DNA from 3 places in the Streptomyces sp. NPDC025833 genome. Region 2 is predicted to be linked to each of the others. Evidence: predicted binding sites of a transcription regulator. Region 2 holds the regulator's gene; each other region holds the start of a gene.
The links. The regulator HrcA, encoded in region 2, represses chaperone genes, less so after heat shock. The targets are predictions, from matches to a motif close to TTNGCACTCNGNNNNNCNGAGTGCNAA.

Region 1: a site for HrcA is predicted at 2,104-2,130, ahead of groES (co-chaperone GroES). Genes of this name have one in related genera too.
Region 3: a site for HrcA is predicted at 2,234-2,260, ahead of groL (chaperonin GroEL). Genes of this name have one in related genera too.

Annotation. Positions count from the first base shown of each region.
Region 1 is NZ_JBVHNF010000007.1:234,291-240,492, reverse strand. Features, by position in the region: gene groL (chaperonin GroEL) at 1-1,529, opposite strand, end outside; gene groES (co-chaperone GroES) at 1,649-1,957, opposite strand; gene ACZ4K2_RS14570 (polysaccharide deacetylase family protein) at 2,218-3,039, opposite strand; gene ACZ4K2_RS14565 (polysaccharide deacetylase family protein) at 3,036-3,968, opposite strand; gene ACZ4K2_RS14560 (class I SAM-dependent methyltransferase) at 4,059-5,252, shown strand; gene ACZ4K2_RS14555 (RNA polymerase sigma factor) at 5,173-6,202, opposite strand, start outside.
Region 2 is NZ_JBVHNF010000017.1:98,243-104,444, reverse strand. Features, by position in the region: gene ACZ4K2_RS28390 (16S rRNA (uracil(1498)-N(3))-methyltransferase) at 1-480, opposite strand, end outside; gene ACZ4K2_RS28385 (nitronate monooxygenase) at 477-1,553, opposite strand; gene dnaJ (molecular chaperone DnaJ) at 1,722-2,858, opposite strand; gene hrcA (heat-inducible transcriptional repressor HrcA) at 2,859-3,875, opposite strand; gene ACZ4K2_RS28370 (MBL fold metallo-hydrolase) at 4,035-4,757, shown strand; gene ACZ4K2_RS28365 (DUF3097 domain-containing protein) at 4,792-5,607, shown strand.
Region 3 is NZ_JBVHNF010000004.1:339,193-345,394, reverse strand. Features, by position in the region: gene thrC (threonine synthase) at 1-1,211, shown strand, start outside; gene ACZ4K2_RS08970 (ubiquitin-like small modifier protein 1) at 1,208-1,483, shown strand; gene ACZ4K2_RS08965 (cold-shock protein) at 1,913-2,116, shown strand; gene groL (chaperonin GroEL) at 2,423-4,045, shown strand; gene ACZ4K2_RS08955 (NADH:flavin oxidoreductase) at 4,277-5,404, shown strand; gene ACZ4K2_RS08950 (hypothetical protein) at 5,429-5,998, opposite strand; gene ACZ4K2_RS08945 (hypothetical protein) at 6,082-6,202, opposite strand, start outside.

The DNA of each region.
Region 1 (6,202 bases), on a different contig from region 2:
ATGGAGGCGGCGTTCTCCAGGGCGGAGCGGGTGACCTTGACCGGGTCGATGACGCCGGCCTTGACCAGGTCGCCGTACTCGCCGGTGGCGGCGTTGTAGCCCTGACCCTTGTCCAGGTCCTTGACCTTGGACACGATCACGTAGCCCTCCTGGCCGGCGTTCTCGCCGATCCAGCGCAGCGGCTCGACCACGGCGTTGCGGACCACGGAGACACCGGTGGCCTCGTCGCCGGTCTTGTCGAGGTTGCCCTCCAGGACCTTGGAGGCGTGCACCAGGGCGGAGCCACCACCGGAGACGATGCCCTCCTCGACCGCGGCGCGGGTCGCGGAGATGGCGTCCTCCAGACGGTGCTTCTTCTCCTTCAGCTCCACCTCGGTGGCGGCGCCGACCTTGATCACGCACACGCCGCCGGCCAGCTTCGCGAGGCGCTCCTGGAGCTTCTCGCGGTCCCAGTCGGAGTCGGTGTTCTCGATCTCGGCCTTGATCTGGGCGACGCGGCCGGTCAGGTCCTCCTGCTTGCCGCCACCCTCGACGATCGTGGTGTCGTCCTTGGTGACGGTGACGCGGCGGGCGGTGCCGAGCACGTCGACGCCGACCTGGTCGAGCTTGAGGCCGACCTCCTCGGAGATGACGGTGGCGCCGGTGAGGACGGCCATGTCCTGGAGCATCGCCTTGCGGCGGTCGCCGAAGCCCGGGGCCTTCACCGCGACGGCGTTGAAGGTGCCGCGGATCTTGTTGACGACCAGGGTCGACAGGGCCTCGCCCTCGAGGTCCTCGGCGATGATCAGCAGCGGCTTCGAGGCACCGGCCTGGATGACCTTCTCCAGCAGCGGCAGCAGCTCCGTGATGGCGGAGATCTTGCCCTGGTTGATCAGGATGTACGGGTCGTCGAGGACGGCCTCCATACGCTCCTGGTCCGTCACGAAGTACGGCGAGAGGTAGCCCTTGTCGAAGGCCATGCCCTCGGTGAAGTCCAGCTCCAGACCGAAGGTGTTGGACTCCTCGACGGTGATGACACCGTCCTTGCCGACCTTGTCCATGGCCTCGGCGATCAGCTCGCCGACCTGCTGGTCCTGGGCGGACAGCGCGGCGACGGCGGCGATGTCGGACTTCTCGTCGATCGGGCGGGCCGAGGCGAGGAGCTCCTCCGAGACGGCCTTGACGGCGGCGTCGATGCCCTTCTTCAGGGCGGCCGGGGAGGCGCCGGCGGCGACGTTGCGCAGACCCTCGCGGACCAGCGCCTGGGCGAGGACCGTGGCGGTGGTGGTGCCGTCACCCGCGATGTCGTTGGTCTTGGTCGCCACCTCCTTGACGAGCTGCGCGCCGAGGTTCTCGTACGGGTCCTCGATCTCCACCTCACGGGCGATCGTGACACCGTCGTTGGTGATGGTGGGGGCGCCGAACTTCTTGTCGATGACGACGTTGCGGCCCTTGGGGCCGATGGTCACCTTGACGGTGTCGGCAAGCTTGTTGACGCCGCGCTCAAGGGCGCGACGGGCGTCCTCGTCGAACTTCAGGATCTTCGCCATGGCAGCGGGAGCCCTCTCGGGAATCTGTGGGTGAAAAACGCCGCGCCCCGGGCGCCCGGCTTCATATCGATCGCGGGGGCCAGGGGCGCAGCTTCAAGCAGAGAGTCGCTTGAGGTGACTTACTTCTCGATGATCGCGAGCACGTCGCGAGCCGAGAGGACGAGGTACTCGTCGCCGTTGTACTTCACCTCGGTGCCGCCGTACTTGCTGTACAGGACGACGTCGCCGACCTTGACGTCGAGCGGCAGACGCTCGCCGTTCTCGAACCGGCCCGGGCCCACGGCGAGGACGGCGCCCTCCTGGGGCTTCTCCTTCGCGGTGTCCGGAATGACCAGGCCAGAGGCCGTGGTCTGCTCGGCGTCCAGCGGCTGGACCACGATGCGGTCCTCGAGCGGCTTGATGGCAACCTTGGAGCTGGCGGTCGTCACGATCCGACCTCCCCCTTCGGAGATCTCGCGGGGTTAACTGTCTGAGGTGGCGACCAGGTCGATCCGTCGTCGCGGGTGCCGGACCTGCCCGTCGCTTTGTTGGCACTCTCACCTGCTGAGTGCCAGAGCCGAGACTATGACCGTGATTAGCACTCGGTCAAGCGGAGTGCCAATTGCCGTGCGGCGCGTCGGCCGGGGACGGCCGCGGGCGGGCACCCCGGCGGCCTGCTGCCGCACCCCTGTTCCCGGCTCGGAGCCCGCTACACGTAGTCCTCCAGGCGCCCCACCGTCAGCCCGTCCTCCTGCGCCTTGCGGAGGACCCGCACCGTGCGCTCCCGCAGGGAGAGGTCCGCCGGCCCGCCGGGTCCCACCAGGACGATGTCGCCGGGGCCGAGCCGCCGGGGGCCGTGGACGCAGACCAGGCCCGCCGGGGTGAGGGCGGCGCGCCACAGGACGAGCGCGGTGATGCCGCAGTCGGCCGCGGCGCGCAGGGTGGTGGTGTCGTAGGAGCCGTGGGGCGGGCGGAGGAGGTGCGGGCGGACGCCGAGCCGGGTGCGCAGGCGGTCCTGCTGGCCGCAGATCCCGGCGCGCTGCTCGGCGTAGGGCAGTCCGGCCGGGGCCCGGTGGCCGGCGGTGCGGTTCTGGAGGCCGGCGCCGAGCGCGCGCAGGCGGGCGAGGCGGCGGCGGCCGGTGCCGGTGTCGGTGCCGGTGCCGGTGCCGGTCAGGAACAGGGTGACGGGCAGCCGGAGTTCGCGGACCATGTCGGCGAAGCGGGGGTCGCGCTCGGCGCCGTCGTCGTAGGTGAGGAAGACGACCGGGTCGCGGGTGGGGACGTGGTCGACCACCGGGGGCGTCCGGTGCGCCCCCGGCCGGCCGGACGGCCGGGCCGGGGGCGCCGGGACGTGGGCGAGCGGCCGGGCCAGCCCCCAGCGCAGGTAGCCGCGGTCGGCGGCGGGGCGGTGCGGACCCACCCCTTCGGCGGCCTTCCTGCCGAGGCGTTCGATGGGGTCGACGGACTGGGCGCAGCCCGTGAGGAGCAGCGCCGCGGCGAGGACCGCGGCCGGACCCCGCCCGCGCCTCACAGGTAGTCCTCCAGGCGGGCCACGGCGTAGCCCTCGCGCGTGACCTTGTCCAGGAAGCGGCGCATGTCGTCCACCATCGTGCCGTCCCACTCGTCGCGGCCGCGGAAGTGGGTGAGGACGATGTCGCCGGGGCGCAGCCGCTGGTCGTCCTCGCGGAACTCCCAGTGGTCGACGAAGACCTCCTCGTTCCAGATCGGCGCGTACTTGATGCCGCAGGACTTGGCGGCGACCAGGGTGTCCTGGTTGTAGTTGCCGTAGGGCGGGCGGAAGACCTCGGGCGCCCTGCCGTACTGCTTGCGCATGACGTCCTGCATGCCGCAGATCTCGGCCCGCTGCTCCTCGTAGGACAGGCCCGGCAGGTAGGGGTGGTGCAGGGTGTGGTTGTTCAGCGTGTTGCCGTGGTCGCGCATCCTGCGGAAGTACGCGTAGTCGTCCTTCACCAGGTAGTCGCTGAGGAAGGCGGTGTACGGGACGTTCAGCTCCCGCATCATGTCGAGGAACCGGGGGTCCTTCTCGGCGCCGTCGTCGATGGTCAGGAAGACGATCTTCCGGTCGGTGGGCACGGTGGTGAAGACCGGGGGCAGGTTCCAGTCCTGCTGGTGGTCCACCTCGAACCCGTCGCGGGCGGTGATCCTCGGCTTCTTCGCGGGCGGCGGCGGGGGCGCCAGCGGAACCTGCCCCAGCCCCCAGCGCCGGGCGGCGGCGGCCTGGCGTGCGCGTTCGGCGGCCTGGCGTGCGCGTTCGGCGGCCTGGCGGGCCTCGGGCCCCATGGCCTGCGCGGGTTCGCGCCCGGCGGGTGCGGAGTGCCCGGAGCCGGCGCCGGCGCAGCCGGAGAGCAGGGCGGCGGTGGCGAGCGCGGCGGCTCCGCCGCCCAGGGCCAGCCGCCGGAAGCGTGTCCACTTTTTGTCATTTTGTACTACTGCTCGCATGGTGCCGGATCCTCGCAGGCGCCGGGCCGCGCCGGGGGCCGACACCGCCGCCGGAGGCGCACCATCCACCGACTGGCCCACAATGACCCGGTGAACGACCTCGCTCTGCTCCTCACCCCCGAAGGCCGCGCCCTCCTCGACGAGGTGCGGGACACCGAGCCCGCGCGGGAGCTGGCCGTGGCCACCCGGCTGCGCCGCGACCACCCGGCCGAACTGGTCTCGGCCGCGCTCGGCCAGGCCCGGCTGCGGCAGCGGGCGGTGGCCAAGTTCGGCGCCGAGGACGCCGGGCGGATGTTCTTCACCCCGAACGGGGTCGAGCAGTCGACGCGGGCCAGTGTGGCGGCGTACCGGGCCCGCCGGCTCGCGGAGCTGGGGGTGGCCTCCGTCGCCGACCTGTGCTGCGGCATCGGCGGGGACGCCGTCGCGCTGGCCCGGGCCGGGATCCGGGTGCTGGCCGTGGACCGGGACCCGTCCGCCGCGGCGGCCGCGCGCGCGAACGCCGCGGCGCTGGGGCTGTCCGGCCTGATCGAGGTGCGCGAGGCCGACGTCACGGAGGTGGACACCGCCGGGTACGACGCGGTGTTCGTGGACCCGGCGCGCCGGGGCGGGCGCGGCCGGGTGTTCGACCCGGAGGCGTACTCGCCGCCGCTGTCCTGGGCCGTCGAGGCCGCCGCCCGGGCGCCCCGCGCAGCCCTGAAGATCGCCCCGGGCATCCCCCACGAGATCGTCCCGGCCGCGGCCGAGGCGGAGTGGATCTCCGACGGCGGGGACGTGAAGGAGGCGGTGCTGTGGTTCGGCACCGGCGCGCCGGGCGCCGTCCGGGCCACCCTGCTGCCGGGCCCGCGGACCCTGCTCGGCCGCGGCCTGCCCGATCCCGCGGTGCGGCCGGTCGGGCGCTACCTGTACGAGCCGGACGGCGCCGTCATCCGCGCGCACCTGGTCGCGGAGGTGGCCGAGGAGGTCGGCGGCGGTCTCGTCGACCCGACCATCGCGTACGTCACCGCCGACGAGCCGCGGCCCACCCCGTACGCCACCGCCTACGAGATCACCGACCGGCTGCCGTTCAACCTCAAGAGGCTGAAGGCCCTGCTGCGGGAGCGCGAGGTCGGCACGCTGACCGTGAAGAAGCGCGGCTCGGCGGTCGAGCCGGAGGAACTGCGCCGCAAGGTCAAGCCGCAGGGCCCTAACGCGGCCACGGTGTTCCTCACCCGGGTGGCCGGGGCGCCGACGATGCTGATCGGGGCCCCGGTGCGGGCGCGGACCCCGGGCGTCCCGCCCGGCTGAGCAGCAGTTCCCGCTCCCTGCCGTTGTGGGCCAGCCCCGCCGCGCGGACGAACTCCTCGCGGGCCTCGGCGGTGCGCCCGAGCCGGGCCAGCAGGTCGCCGCGGACGCTGGGCAGCAGGTGGTAGCCGCGCAGCGCGGGGACCGCGGCCAGCGCGTCCACGAGCGCCAGGCCCGCGGCCGGGCCGTCGGCCATCCCCACGGCGACCGCGCGGTTCAGCTCGACCACCGGGGAGGGCGCGCGGGCGGCGAGCAGGCCGTACAGGGTGGCGATGGCACGCCAGTCGGTCTCCTCGTAGGCGTACGCGCGCGCGTGGCAGGCGGCGATGGCCGCCTGGAGGACGTACGGGCCCGGGGGGCCGGCCGCCGCGGCCCCGGCGCGCTCCAGGGCCCGGACCCCGCGCGCGATGAGCATGCGGTTCCAGCGGCGGCGGTTCTGGTGCTCCAGCAGCACCGGCGCGCCGTCCGGGCCGGTGCGCGCGGCGGTGCGGGACGCCTGGAACTCCAGCAGCGCGGTCAGGCCGTGCACCTCCGGCTCCTCCGGCATCAGCGTGGACAGCACGCGGGCCAGCCGCAGCGCGTCCTCGCACAGCCCGGGGCGCAGCCAGTCGTCGCCGGCGGTGGCCGCGTACCCCTCGTTGAAGATCAGGTAGATGACGTCCAGGACGGAGCCGAGGCGTGCCGCGCGGTCGGGCCCGTACGGCACCTCGAAGGCGACGTTCCTCGTGGCGAGGGTGCGCTTGGCGCGGACGATGCGCTGGGCGACCGTCGGCTCGGGGACGAGGCAGGCCCGGGCGATCTCGGCCGTGGTCAGGCCGCCGAGCAGCCGCAGGGTGAGCGCGGTGCGGGCCGCCGGGGACAGCACCGGGTGGCAGGTGGTGAAGACCAGCCGGAGCAGGTCGTCGTCGATGTCGTCCGGGGCGGCCGGTTCCGGCGGCGGGGGTGCGTCCGCC
Region 2 (6,202 bases):
CTGCTTGGTGCTCGCGGCGTCCGCGACCTCCGGGAAGCGCAGCCGGCGGGACTGCTTGCCGGCCTCGCGGGCGGTGGCCCGCCACTTCGCGAGCGCCTTCAGTCCCCGCTCGCCCTTCCACTGGGTGATGCAGCGGGCGGCCTGCCAGGGCACGATCGCGTCGACCCCGGTCTCCGTCATGGTCTCCACGGCCAGCTCGCCGCGGTCGCCCTTGGGCAGGGCCTGGACGACGGTGATCCGGGGGCTGGGCTCGGGCTCCACCGGGAACGCGAAGGGCTCGACGACCATGTGGTCCTTGCCCGAGACGCTGACGACGACCCCGGCGGCACCCCGGCCCTCGCCGTCGGTGAGCACCACCTCCTCGCCGGGCCGCATCCGCCGCACGGAGACCGCGTGCCGTCCCTCGGGTCCGTCCACGTCGACGACCGAGCCGGGGCCCACGCCCGCCAGCGAGCCGACGACGAACACCGGCGCGGTCATCGGGCGCCACCCCCGGCCGACAACGCTGTCCTGGCGGTGTCGAGTTCCTCGGCCAGCACCTCCACCAGGCCGCCGGCGGGCAGCTCGCGGGCCAGCCGGTGGCCCTGTCCCGCCCACAGCGCCATGCCCTGGGCGTCCCCCGCCTTGGCGGCGGCCTTGCGCAGCGGCGCGGTGAGGTGGTGGATCTCCGGGTAGGCGGCGGGGGCGTAGGGGCCGTGCTCGCGCAGGAAGCGGTTGACCAGTCCGCGGGCCGGGCGGCCGCTGAAGGCGCGGGTCAGCTCGGTGCGCACGAACAGGGGGTTGGTGAGCGCCTGCTTGTGCTCGGCGCTCGCGCCGGACTCGTGGGCGGCGAGGAAGGCGGTACCGAGCTGGGCCGCATCGGCGCCCGCGGCGAGGACGGCGGCGATCTGGCCGCCGCGCATGATGCCGCCGGCGGCGACGACCGGGACGCGCACGGCCTCCCGGACCTGCGTGACCAGCGACAGCAGTCCGATGCCCGAGCCGTCGTTCTCCGGGATGTCCCGGTGGGTGCCCTGGTGGCCGCCGGCCTCGACGCCCTGGGCGACGACCGCGTCCGCCCCGGCCCGCTCGGCCGCGCGGGCCTCCTCCGCGGTGGTGGCCGTGACCAGGGTGAAGGTGCCGGCCCGGTGCAGCGCGTCGAAGACCTCCCGGTCCGGCACGCCGAAGTGGAAGGAGACCACCGGCACCGGGTTGTCGAGCAGGACGGCGAGCTTGGCGTCGTAGCCGTCGTCCCGGGCGCTGTCCGGGTCCCCCAGCTCGGTCTCGTACCAGGCGGCCTCCCCGGCCAGCTGGTGGGCGTAGACCTCGACGGCGCCGGACTCGGCGTACTCCGGCTGCGGCACGAACACGTTCACGCCGAACGGGCGGCCCGTGAGCGCCCGCAGCTGCTTGATCTCCTGGTACATCCCGTCGGCGGTCTTGTACCCGGCGGCCAGGAATCCGAGGCCGCCGGCCTCGCTGACGGCGGCGGCGAGCTGCGGAAGGGAGGTACCGCCCGCCATCGGGGCCTGCACGATCGGGTGGGGGAAGAGATCGGTCAGCGCGGAGGACATGAGCGCATGGTGTCACGTCCTCCGGACAAGTCCGAATCCGGGCTTCGCCCGCCCCGGACCGGTGGCGCGGGGGTGCCGGAGCACCCCGCGCGAGGCGCCCCGGCGCCCGGGGCGTCTCGCCGCGCGGCGGGGCGCGGCCGGGGGTGCCCCGGGCGGGCGGGCGGCGGGTCAGCGCCCGTTGAACGCGTCCTTCAGCCGGGAGAACAGGCCCTGCTGACCGGGCTGGAACTGGCCCGTCGGGCGCTCCTCGCCGCGGAGCTTGGCCAGCTCGCGCAGCAGCCGCTCCTGCTCGGGGTCGAGCTTGGTCGGCGTGAGGACCTCGACGTGGACGATCAGGTCGCCCCGGCCGCCGCCGCGCAGGTGCGTGACGCCCCGGTTGTGCAGCGGGATCGACTGGCCGGACTGGGTGCCGGGCCGGATGTCGACCTCCTCCATGCCGTCCAGGGTCTCCAGCGGCACCTTCGTGCCGAGCGCCGCCGCCGTCATCGGGATGGTGACCGTGCAGTGCAGGTCGTCGCCGCGCCGCTGGAAGGTCGGGTGCGGCAGCTCGTGGATCTCCACGTACAGGTCGCCGGCGGGGCCGCCGCCGGGGCCGACCTCGCCCTCGCCCGCGAGCTGGATGCGGGTGCCGTTGTCGACACCGGCCGGGATCTTCACGGTGAGCGTGCGGCGGGAGCGGACCCGGCCGTCGCCGGCGCACTCCGGGCACGGCGTCGGCACGACGGTGCCGAAGCCCTGGCACTGCGGGCACGGCCGCGAGGTCATGACCTGGCCCAGGAAGGACCGGGTGACCTGGGAGACCTCACCGCGGCCGCGGCACATGTCGCACGTCTGCGCGGAGGTGCCCGGAGCGGCGCCCTCGCCGTTGCAGGTGTTGCAGACGACCGCGGTGTCGACCTGGATGTCCTTGGTCGTCCCGAAGGCCGCCTCGTCCAGCTCGACCTCGATCCGGATCATCGCGTCCTGGCCGCGCCGGGTGCGCGAGCGCGGCCCGCGCTGCGACGCCGTGCCGAAGAACGCGTCCATGATGTCCGAGAAGTTGCCGAAGCCGCCGGCCCCGAAGCCGCCCGCGCCGGCGCCGCCGGACTGCGAGAGCGGGTCGCCGCCGAGGTCGTAGACCTGCTTCTTCTGCGGGTCCGACAGCACCTCGTAGGCGGCGTTGATCTCCTTGAACCGCTCCTGGGTCTTCGGATCCGGGTTGACGTCCGGGTGCAGCTCGCGCGCGAGCCTGCGGAACGCCTTCTTGATCTCATCCTGCGACGCGTCGCGGCGCACGCCGAGAACGGCGTAGTAGTCCGTGGCCACTTACGACTCCGCCAGGATCTGTCCGACGTACCGTGCCACTGCGCGTACCGCTCCCATCGTTCCCGGGTAGTCCATGCGGGTCGGTCCGACCACGCCGAGCTTGGCAACCGCCTCGCCGCCCGAACCGTAGCCCACCGACACGACGGAGGTTGAGTTGAGTCCCTCATGGGCGTTCTCGTGGCCGATGCGCACGGTCACGCCCGGGTCCTTGGCCTCGCCCAGGAGCTTGAGGAGCACGACCTGCTCCTCCAGGGCCTCCAGGACGGGCCGGATCGTGAGGGGGAAGTCGTGCCCGAAGCGGGTGAGATTGGCGGTGCCGCCGATCATCAGCCGCTCCTCGTTCTCCTCGACGAGTGTCTCCAGAAGGGTGGAGAGCACCGTGCAGACCGTACCCCGGTCCTCGGCCTCGAAGCCTTCCGGCAGGTCCTCGACCAGCTTCGGCACGTCCGCGAACCGGCGGCCCGCCACCCGGCTGTTCAGCCGCGCCCGCAGGTCGGCCAGCGAGGTCTCGCCGAACGGCGCCGGGCAGTCGACCATCCGCTGCTCGACCCGGCCGGTGTCCGTGATCAGCACGAGCATCACGCGCGCGGGGGCGAGCGAGAGCAGCTCCACGTGCCGCACGGTGGACCGGGTCAGCGACGGGTACTGGACGACGGCGACCTGCCGGGTCAGCTGCGCGAGCAGCCGCACGGTCCGCGCCACGACGTCGTCGAGGTCGACGGCGCCCTCCAGGAAGTTCTGGATCGCCCGCCGCTCCGGCGCGGTCATCGGCTTGACGCCGGCGAGCTTGTCCACGAACAGGCGGTAGCCCTTGTCGGTGGGGATGCGCCCGGCGCTGGTGTGCGGCTGGGCGATGTACCCCTCGTCCTCCAGGGCCGCCATGTCGTTGCGGACGGTGGCCGGGGACACGCCGAGGCTGTGCCGCTCGGTCAGCGCCTTGGAGCCGACCGGCTCCTCGGTGCCCACGTAGTCCTGGACGATGGCGCGCAGCACCTGGAGCCTGCGTTCACTCAGCATTCGCGCGCACCTCCAGCACGTCGTCCCCTCGTCATCGCCGTCGTTCTCCTGGCACTCCTCGCGGGCGAGTGCCAGCATTCCCCGGCCAGTGTACGGCCGAGGGGTACGCACTGGGCAAGGTCGGGCCGCGGCACCGGGCCGTACCGCTAGCGTCGCGGTATGACGGTGACTTGGGAAGACCTGGGGTGGGAGCGGCTGGCCGCGGGGGTCGGGCGGCGCCGGCTGCCCGGCTGGGACTGCACGGCCGGCCTGGTGCTCGGCGGGAGTACGACGCTGGTGGTGGACGCCGGTTCGAGCCTGGCCGAGGGGGCGCGGCTGCGCTCCGATGCCCAGCGGCTGGCCGGCGGACGTGTGACCCATCTCGCGCTCACCCATCCCCATTTCGACCACGTCTTCGGGGCCGCGGCGTTCGCCGGGACGGAGGTGTACGCGGCGGTGGGCACCGACTCGGTGTTCGCCCACGAGCGCGGGGCGCTGCGCGCGGACGCGGTGCGGTGCGGTCTGCCGGCGGCGGACGCGGACGAGGCGGTGGACGCGCTGGCGCCGCCCCGGCACCCGGTCTCCGGCGAGTGGACGCTGGACCTCGGCGGCGGCCGGCAGGCGCTGCTGGCCGACGTGGGGCCCGGGCACACCGCCCACGACCTCGTGGTCCTCGTCCCGGGCCCGCCCGAGGTGGTCTTCTGCGGGGACCTGGTCGAGGAGTCCGGCGAGCCGCAGGCGGGTCCGGACGCGGTCCCGTCGCGCTGGCCGGACGCGCTCGACCGGCTGCTGGCGCTCGGCGGCGAGGACGCGTTGTACGTGCCCGGTCACGGAGCGGTGGTGGACGCGGCGTTCGTACGGCGGCAGCGCGACGCCCTGGCGGCGCGCTTCGGCGTGTCGTGAGCGCCGCCGTACGGGTTTCCCTATCGTCATCCGAATGCGCCAGTACTCCGCCGACCTGACCCCGCCGTGGAAGAAGCCGAAAGCGGCGCCGGAGGTGCCTGCGGAGCCGGGCCTGGTGGTCGAGGAGCCCGGCACCGGGTTCTGCGGCGCGGTGATCCGCTGCGAGGCGGGCACGGTGACGCTCGAGGACCGCTTCGGCAGGCACCGGGTGTTCCCGCTGGAGCCGCGCGGCTTCCTGCTGGAGGGCAGGCCGGTGACGCTCGTACGGGCCTCGGCGGCGGCCCCCGCCCGGCCCGCCCGCACCGCGTCCGGTTCGGTCGCCGTGCCGGACGCACGCGCGCGCGTGGCCCGCGCCGGCCGCATCTACGTCGAGGGCCGGCACGACGCCGAGCTGGTCGAGAAGGTGTGGGGCGACGACCTGCGCATCGAGGGCGTCGTCGTGGAGTACCTGGAGGGCGTGGACGACCTGCCCTCCGTCGTCGCCGGTTTCGCCCCGGGCCCGGACGCCCGCCTGGGCGTCCTGGTGGACCACCTGGTGCCGGGCTCGAAGGAGTGGCGCATCGCGGAGTCGGTGACCAGTGAGCACGCGCTGGTGGTCGGCCACCCGTACATCGACGTCTGGCAGGCCGTGAAGCCGTCCGCACTGGGCATCCCGGCCTGGCCGGCGGTGCCGAAGGGGCAGGACTGGAAGACGGGCGTGTGCCGGGCGCTGGGCTGGCCGGCGGAGAACACCGGGGCGGTGTGGCAGGCGATCCTGAAGCGGGTGCACTCCTACAAGGACCTGGAACCGGAGCTGCTGGGCCGCGTGGAGGAACTGATCGACTTCGTCACGGGAGCCGGCGAAGCCTGACCCGGGGGCGGGCGCGGGTGCCGCGGTACCCCCGGCCGGGACCTGCGCCGGCCCGGCCCATGGCGGTTGCCGGACGGGGGCGGGGTCGCGCCCGGGGCAGGGTCGGCGCCCGGGGCGGTGTCCGCACGCCGAGTCGGGTACCGCACCCGCCGGTGACCGCGGACCGGGCAGGGGCGGGAGCCGCACGCGTGTCGGTGCCCGGTCAGCGCCTCCGCTCCGCCCTGGCCGGCGGCGGTCCTCAGACCGCGTGCGGGTGCCCCGGGTGGGGTACCGCGTTCACCGGTGCCCGGTCGGGACCTCCGGCCGCCCGGCCGACGGCGGCCCTCGGCCCGGATGGCGCCCAGGTCGGGGCGGCGCCCGCGGCGCGGATGCCACGTCCGCCGGTGACCCGTCGGTGGCCCTCCGCCCACCCGGCCGGCGGCGGCCCGCGGACCGGGGTCGGCGTCCGAACCGGACTCCCGGAGCGGGTGCCGCATTCGTCGGTGCCCGCTCGGCGCCTTGGCTCCGCCCGACCGACGTCGGCCCTCGACCGGGCCGACTCCGGGACCAGGGGCGGGTCCCGGGCCAGGGTCCCGAGGCCGGGTCCTGGCGGGCC
Region 3 (6,202 bases), on a different contig from region 2:
GCGAGTGTGGTCACCGCGTCCCGCTCGGACCCGTGTTCGCCTGTGAGGAGTGCTTCGGCCCGCTGGAGATCGCCTACGACTTCTCCGGCTACGACACCGAGGAACTGCGCCGCCGCATCGAGGCCGGCCCCGCGAACATCTGGCGGTACGCGCCGCTGCTGCCCGTCCCGGCGGACGTCGCGGACAAGCCCAACATCAACCCGGGCTGGACCAAGCTCGTCAAGGCCGACAACCTGGCCCGGGAGCTGGGCGTGACCGGCGGGCTGTACGTGAAGGACGACTCCGGCAACCCGACCCACTCCTTCAAGGACCGGGTGGTCGCCCAGGCCCTGGAGGCCGCCCGCGCCTTCGGCTTCACCACCCTGTCCTGCTCCTCCACGGGCAACCTGGCCGGCGCGGTCGGCGCCGCCGCGGCCCGGGCCGGCTTCCGCTCCTGCGTGTTCATCCCGCACGACCTGGAGCAGGGCAAGGTCGTCATGGCCGCGGTCTACGGCGGCGAACTCGTCGGCATCCAGGGCAACTACGACGACGTGAACCGCTTCTGCTCCGAGCTGATCGGCGACCCGGCCGGCGAGGGCTGGGGCTTCGTCAACGTCAACCTGCGGCCGTACTACGCGGAGGGGTCCAAGACCCTCGCGTACGAGATCTGCGAGCAGCTCGGCTGGCGGCTGCCCGACCAGATCGTGGTGCCGATCGCCTCCGGCTCCCAGCTCACGAAGATCGACAAGGGTCTCCAGGAGCTGATCCGGCTGGGTCTGGTCGAGGACAGGCCGTACAGGATCTTCGGCGCGCAGGCCGCGGGCTGCTCCCCGGTGTCCGCCGCCTACAAGGCCGGCCACGACGTCGTACGCCCCCAGAAGCCGGACACCATCGCCAAGTCCCTCGCCATCGGCAACCCCGCCGACGGTCCGTACGTGCTGGACATCGCGCGCCGCACGGGCGGTGCCGTGGAGGACGTCACGGACCCGGAGATCGTGGACGCCATCAAGCTGCTGGCCCGCACGGAGGGCATCTTCGCGGAGACGGCGGGCGGGGTGACCGTCGGCGTCACCCGCAAGCTGATCGAGAGCGGCGTGCTGGACCCGGCGAAGACCACGGTCGTGCTGAACACCGGCGACGGCCTGAAGACCCTGGACGCGGTGGCCGGCACCGGTCTCACCGCCACCATCCGCCCGACCCTGGACTCCTTCCGAGAGGCTGGCCTCGCATGAGCGTGACCGTTCGCATCCCCACCATCCTGCGCACCTACACCGGCGGCCGGGCCGAGGTCAGCGCCGAGGGCGCGACCCTCGCCGAGGTCATCGACAGCCTGGAGCGGGACCACACCGGGATCGCCGCCCGCGTCCTGGACGACCAGGGCAAGCTGCGCCGGTTCGTGAACGTGTACGTCAACGACGACGACGTCCGCTTCGAGCAGGGCCTGCAGACGGCGACCCCCGACGGCGCCGGCGTATCGATCATTCCGGCGGTCGCCGGAGGCTGATCATTACCTTCGGTAATGACGGTTACCGACCGTTCGCCGGATTGCCCCCTCCGTGAGAGAAGCGGAGGGGGCAATTCTGTGTGATTGAGCGCGGTAGAGTTGGGGAACACGGTTGCCGCGCCCGGTGCGCGGGGCCCTGATTCATGCCGCCCGCCCGACAAGAAGTAGCCAAAGTGTGCGGGTTCTCTGCGGCATTTGTGGCTTTTGTGGAGCCCGACTTGCCCTGGCGGCGGGTGAATTCTCCCCTCTTCCCGGACCGTTCGCGTCCAGAATTCTCGTCCGATTGACCTGTTGCAGACGGCAGTTGGACAGATACATTCGGCCGCGGTCGACGCGTTCCGGCGCACGCCCCCGCCCGGCGGGGGTGAGGTCTGACCCGGGTCCGCGAAGTGCGGATCTGTGCAAGGGCCAGTAATAGGGGAGTTAGGCATGGCTCAGGGCACCGTCAAGTGGTTCAACGCGGAGAAGGGGTACGGCTTCATCGCGGTCGACGGTGGTGCGGACGTCTTCGTCCACTACAGCGCGATTCAGATGGACGGCTACCGCACCCTGGAAGAGGGCCAGCGGGTCGAGTTCGAGATCTCGCAGGGCCAGAAGGGTCCGCAGGCCGACATGGTTCGCGTCACCGCCTGAACGTTTTTGTCCGAAGGGCCCGCACCTCGCAGAGGGTGCGGGCCCTTCGTCGTGCCCGGTGGCGGCCCGTGCCGCTGTTCGCGGGCGGCTGACGGGGGGCCGTACCCGCCCGGGGCGCTTGCACTCGACCACCCCGAGTGCTAATCATTGCGTTAGCACTCTGAAGGTGAGAGTGACAGAGAAGGACCGGGTCGGTGAGGCCCGCAGGCCGGGTGGGGCAAGGAACCACGAGGCCGGTGAGCCGTCCGTCGCGGGCGCGGGCGCGGTCCAAAGGAATCACCCCCAGTCCTGGAGGGACCACTTCCCATGGCCAAGATCATCTCCTTCGACGAGGAGGCGCGGCGCGGCCTTGAGCGCGGTATGAACCAGCTCGCCGACGCCGTCAAGGTCACCCTCGGCCCCAAGGGCCGCAACGTCGTCCTTGAGAAGAAGTGGGGCGCCCCCACGATCACCAACGATGGTGTGTCCATCGCCAAGGAGATCGAGCTGGAGGACCCGTACGAGAAGATCGGCGCCGAGCTGGTCAAGGAAGTCGCCAAGAAGACGGACGACGTCGCCGGCGACGGTACGACCACCGCGACCGTGCTCGCCCAGGCCCTGGTCAAGGAGGGCCTGCGCAACGTGGCCGCCGGCGCCAACCCGATGGCGCTGAAGCGCGGTATCGAGAAGGCCGTCGAGGCCGTCTCCGCCGCCCTGCTGGAGCAGGCGAAGGACGTGGAGACCAAGGAGCAGATCGCCTCCACCGCGTCCATCTCCGCCGCCGACACCCAGATCGGCGAGCTGATCGCCGAGGCCATGGACAAGGTCGGCAAGGAAGGCGTCATCACCGTCGAGGAGAGCAACACCTTCGGTCTGGAGCTCGAGCTCACCGAGGGCATGCGCTTCGACAAGGGCTACATCTCCGCCTACTTCGCGACCGACATGGAGCGCATGGAGGCGTCGCTCGAGGACCCGTACATCCTCATCGCCAACTCCAAGATCGGCTCCGTCAAGGACCTGCTCCCGCTGCTGGAGAAGGTCATGCAGTCGGGCAAGCCGCTGCTGATCATCGCCGAGGACGTCGAGGGCGAGGCCCTGTCGACCCTGGTCGTCAACAAGATCCGCGGCACCTTCAAGTCCGTCGCCGTCAAGGCCCCGGGCTTCGGCGACCGCCGCAAGGCCATGCTCGGCGACATCGCCATCCTCACGGGCGGCGAGGTCATCTCCGAGGAGGTCGGCCTCAAGCTGGAGAACGCGACCCTGGACCTCCTGGGCCGCGCCCGCAAGGTCGTCATCACCAAGGACGAGACCACCATCGTCGACGGTGCCGGTTCCTCGGACCAGGTCAACGGCCGCGTGAACCAGATCCGCGCCGAGATCGAGAACAGCGACTCGGACTACGACCGCGAGAAGCTGCAGGAGCGCCTGGCGAAGCTCGCCGGCGGTGTCGCGGTCATCAAGGCCGGTGCCGCCACCGAGGTGGAGCTCAAGGAGCGCAAGCACCGCATCGAGGACGCCGTCCGCAACGCGAAGGCCGCCGTCGAGGAGGGCATCGTCGCCGGTGGTGGCGTGGCCCTGCTCCAGGCCTCCCAGGTCTTCGAGAAGCTGGAGCTCGAGGGTGACGAGGCGACCGGCGCCAACGCCGTGCGCATCGCCCTGGAGGCCCCGCTGAAGCAGATCGCCGTCAACGCCGGCCTCGAGGGCGGTGTCGTGGTGGAGAAGGTGCGCAACCTGACCCCGGGCCACGGCCTGAACGCCGCGACCGGCGAGTACGTCGACCTGGTCGCCGAGGGCATCATCGACCCGGCGAAGGTGACCCGTTCCGCGCTGCAGAACGCCGCCTCCATCGCCGCGCTGTTCCTCACCACCGAGGCCGTCATCGCCGACAAGCCGGAGAAGACCGCCGCGCCGGCCGGCGGCGGCATGCCGGGCGGTGACATGGACTTCTGATCGACCTGACGGTTGATCGCCTGTCCTGCGGACCGAGGGCGGCACCCCCAACTCCTGGGGGTGCCGCCCTCGGCGTTTCCCGGTGGCCCCGCCCGCCCGGCCCGTGAGGCCGGGGTCACGTCCCTTTCCGGCCGGGACGGGGAATGCGGGGGCGCCCGACGGTATTGCTTAAGACGTTGCAACAATGCGCACGCACATACCAGTCGGTAACCCCGTCCGCGAGGAGCCCCCATGACCGTCACCACGCCACCCGCCTCCCGGGCGGCCGGCATCCTCTCCCGCCCGATCGCGCTCAACGGCCTCACCGTCCCGAACCGCATCGCGATGGCGCCGATGACCCGCATGTTCTCCCCGGGCGGTGTCCCCGGCCCGGACGTCCGCTCCTACTACGCGCGCCGTGCCGCCGCCGGGGTCGGCCTGATCGTCACCGAGGGCACCTACGTGGGCCACGAGTCGGCCGGCCAGAGCGACCGCGTCCCGCGCTTCCACGGCGAGGAGCAGCTCGCGGGCTGGGCGAAGGTCGCCGAGGACGTGCACGCGGCCGGGGGCACGATCGTTCCCCAGCTCTGGCACATCGGCATGGTCCGCAAGCAGGGCGAGCCGCCCTTCGCCGACGCCCCCGCCATGGGCCCCTCCGGCCTGGCGGCCGCGGGCGCCGAGCCCACCGGCAAGGCCATGACCCAGTCCGACCTGGACGACGTCATCGGCGCGTTCGCCCGGGCGGCGGCGGACGCCGAGCGCATCGGCTTCGACGGCGTGGAGATCCACGGCGCCCACGGCTACCTGCTCGACCAGTTCCTGTGGGAGGGCACCAACCGCCGGGCCGACGGCTACGGCGGCGACCCGGTGGCCCGAACCCGGTTCGCCGCGGAGATCGTCGCGGCGGTCCGCGAGTCGGTGTCCGCCGAGTTCCCCGTCCTCTTCCGCTACTCGCAGTGGAAGCAGCAGGACTACACCGCCCGCCTCGCCGGGACCCCCGAGGAGCTGGAGGCGATCCTCACCCCGCTCGCGGCGGCCGGCGTCGACGTCTTCCACGCCTCCACGCGCCGCTACTGGCTCCCCGAGTTCGAGGGCTCCGACCTGAACCTGGCCGGCTGGACGAAGAAGCTCACCGGCAAGCCGGTCATCACCGTCGGCTCGGTCGGCCTCGACGGCGAGTTCGTAGGCGCCTTCCGGGGCGAGGGCTCCCCGGTCAAGGGCATCGACAACCTCCTGGACCGCCTGGAGGCCGAGGAGTTCGACATGGTCGCCGTCGGCCGGGCGCTGCTCCAGGACCCCGAGTGGGCGGCCAAGATCCTCGACGGCCGCCACGACGAGCTGAAGCCGTACGACGCGGCGACGCTGCGCAGCCTGAGCTGACGGCGGGGGCGCCGGGGCCGGGCGCTACAGGTTGCCCATCGGCTCGATGTCGACCCGCAGCGGCGTCCCCCACACCCGCAGCACCTCGTAGTCCGTGAACTCGTGGACCAGCCGGTAGGCCATGGCGGGCCGGGAGCCGCGGCGCTGGGCGGCGAGGTAGGCCTCCGCCTCGTGCCGGTCCCGGCGGGGCGTGCCGCAGAGCTGCCACTCCTGTCCGTTCCACAGCTCCGGCAGCCACCGCTGCTGGGGCTGCGGGCGGTCCCCGCGGACGCCGTACCGGGAGGGTGCGGTGGGCACCGGCTCCTCCGGCCGCCTGCCGCCCTGGAACTCCGAGCGCCGTGCGGTCCGGCGCCTGGTCTCGCACAGCAGGCACAGGTCGGGGGCGCTCTCGTCCACGGGCCCCTGCGGGTGCTCGGGGCACCGGGTGGCGGGCGGGCCGGTGGTGACACTCTCGTCCAGCAGATCGAGAGCCCGCCGCAGGTCGGCCTTGATCTCGTGCAGCCGGGCGTCGGGCGTGTCGGCGGTCAGGGTCTCCCCGTGCTCGCCGAGCAGCCGGAGAGCCCGCCCGAGGGCGGTGAGCTGGGCGTGGTTCATGTCGGTCGGTGGCCTCCTCCCCTCCATGGTGCCCTGCGCCGTCCGGGACCGGCCGTACCGGGGCCGCCGCCCCCGGTGCGGGGTCAGCGGCCGTCGTGCAGCAGGCTCCCCGCGCCGCACGCGGGGGCGCTCCGGGCCGGCGGCACGGGGGACACGGTCCCGACCATGGGGCCCGCCGCCGTGCTACCGGCGCACAGCGCGGTG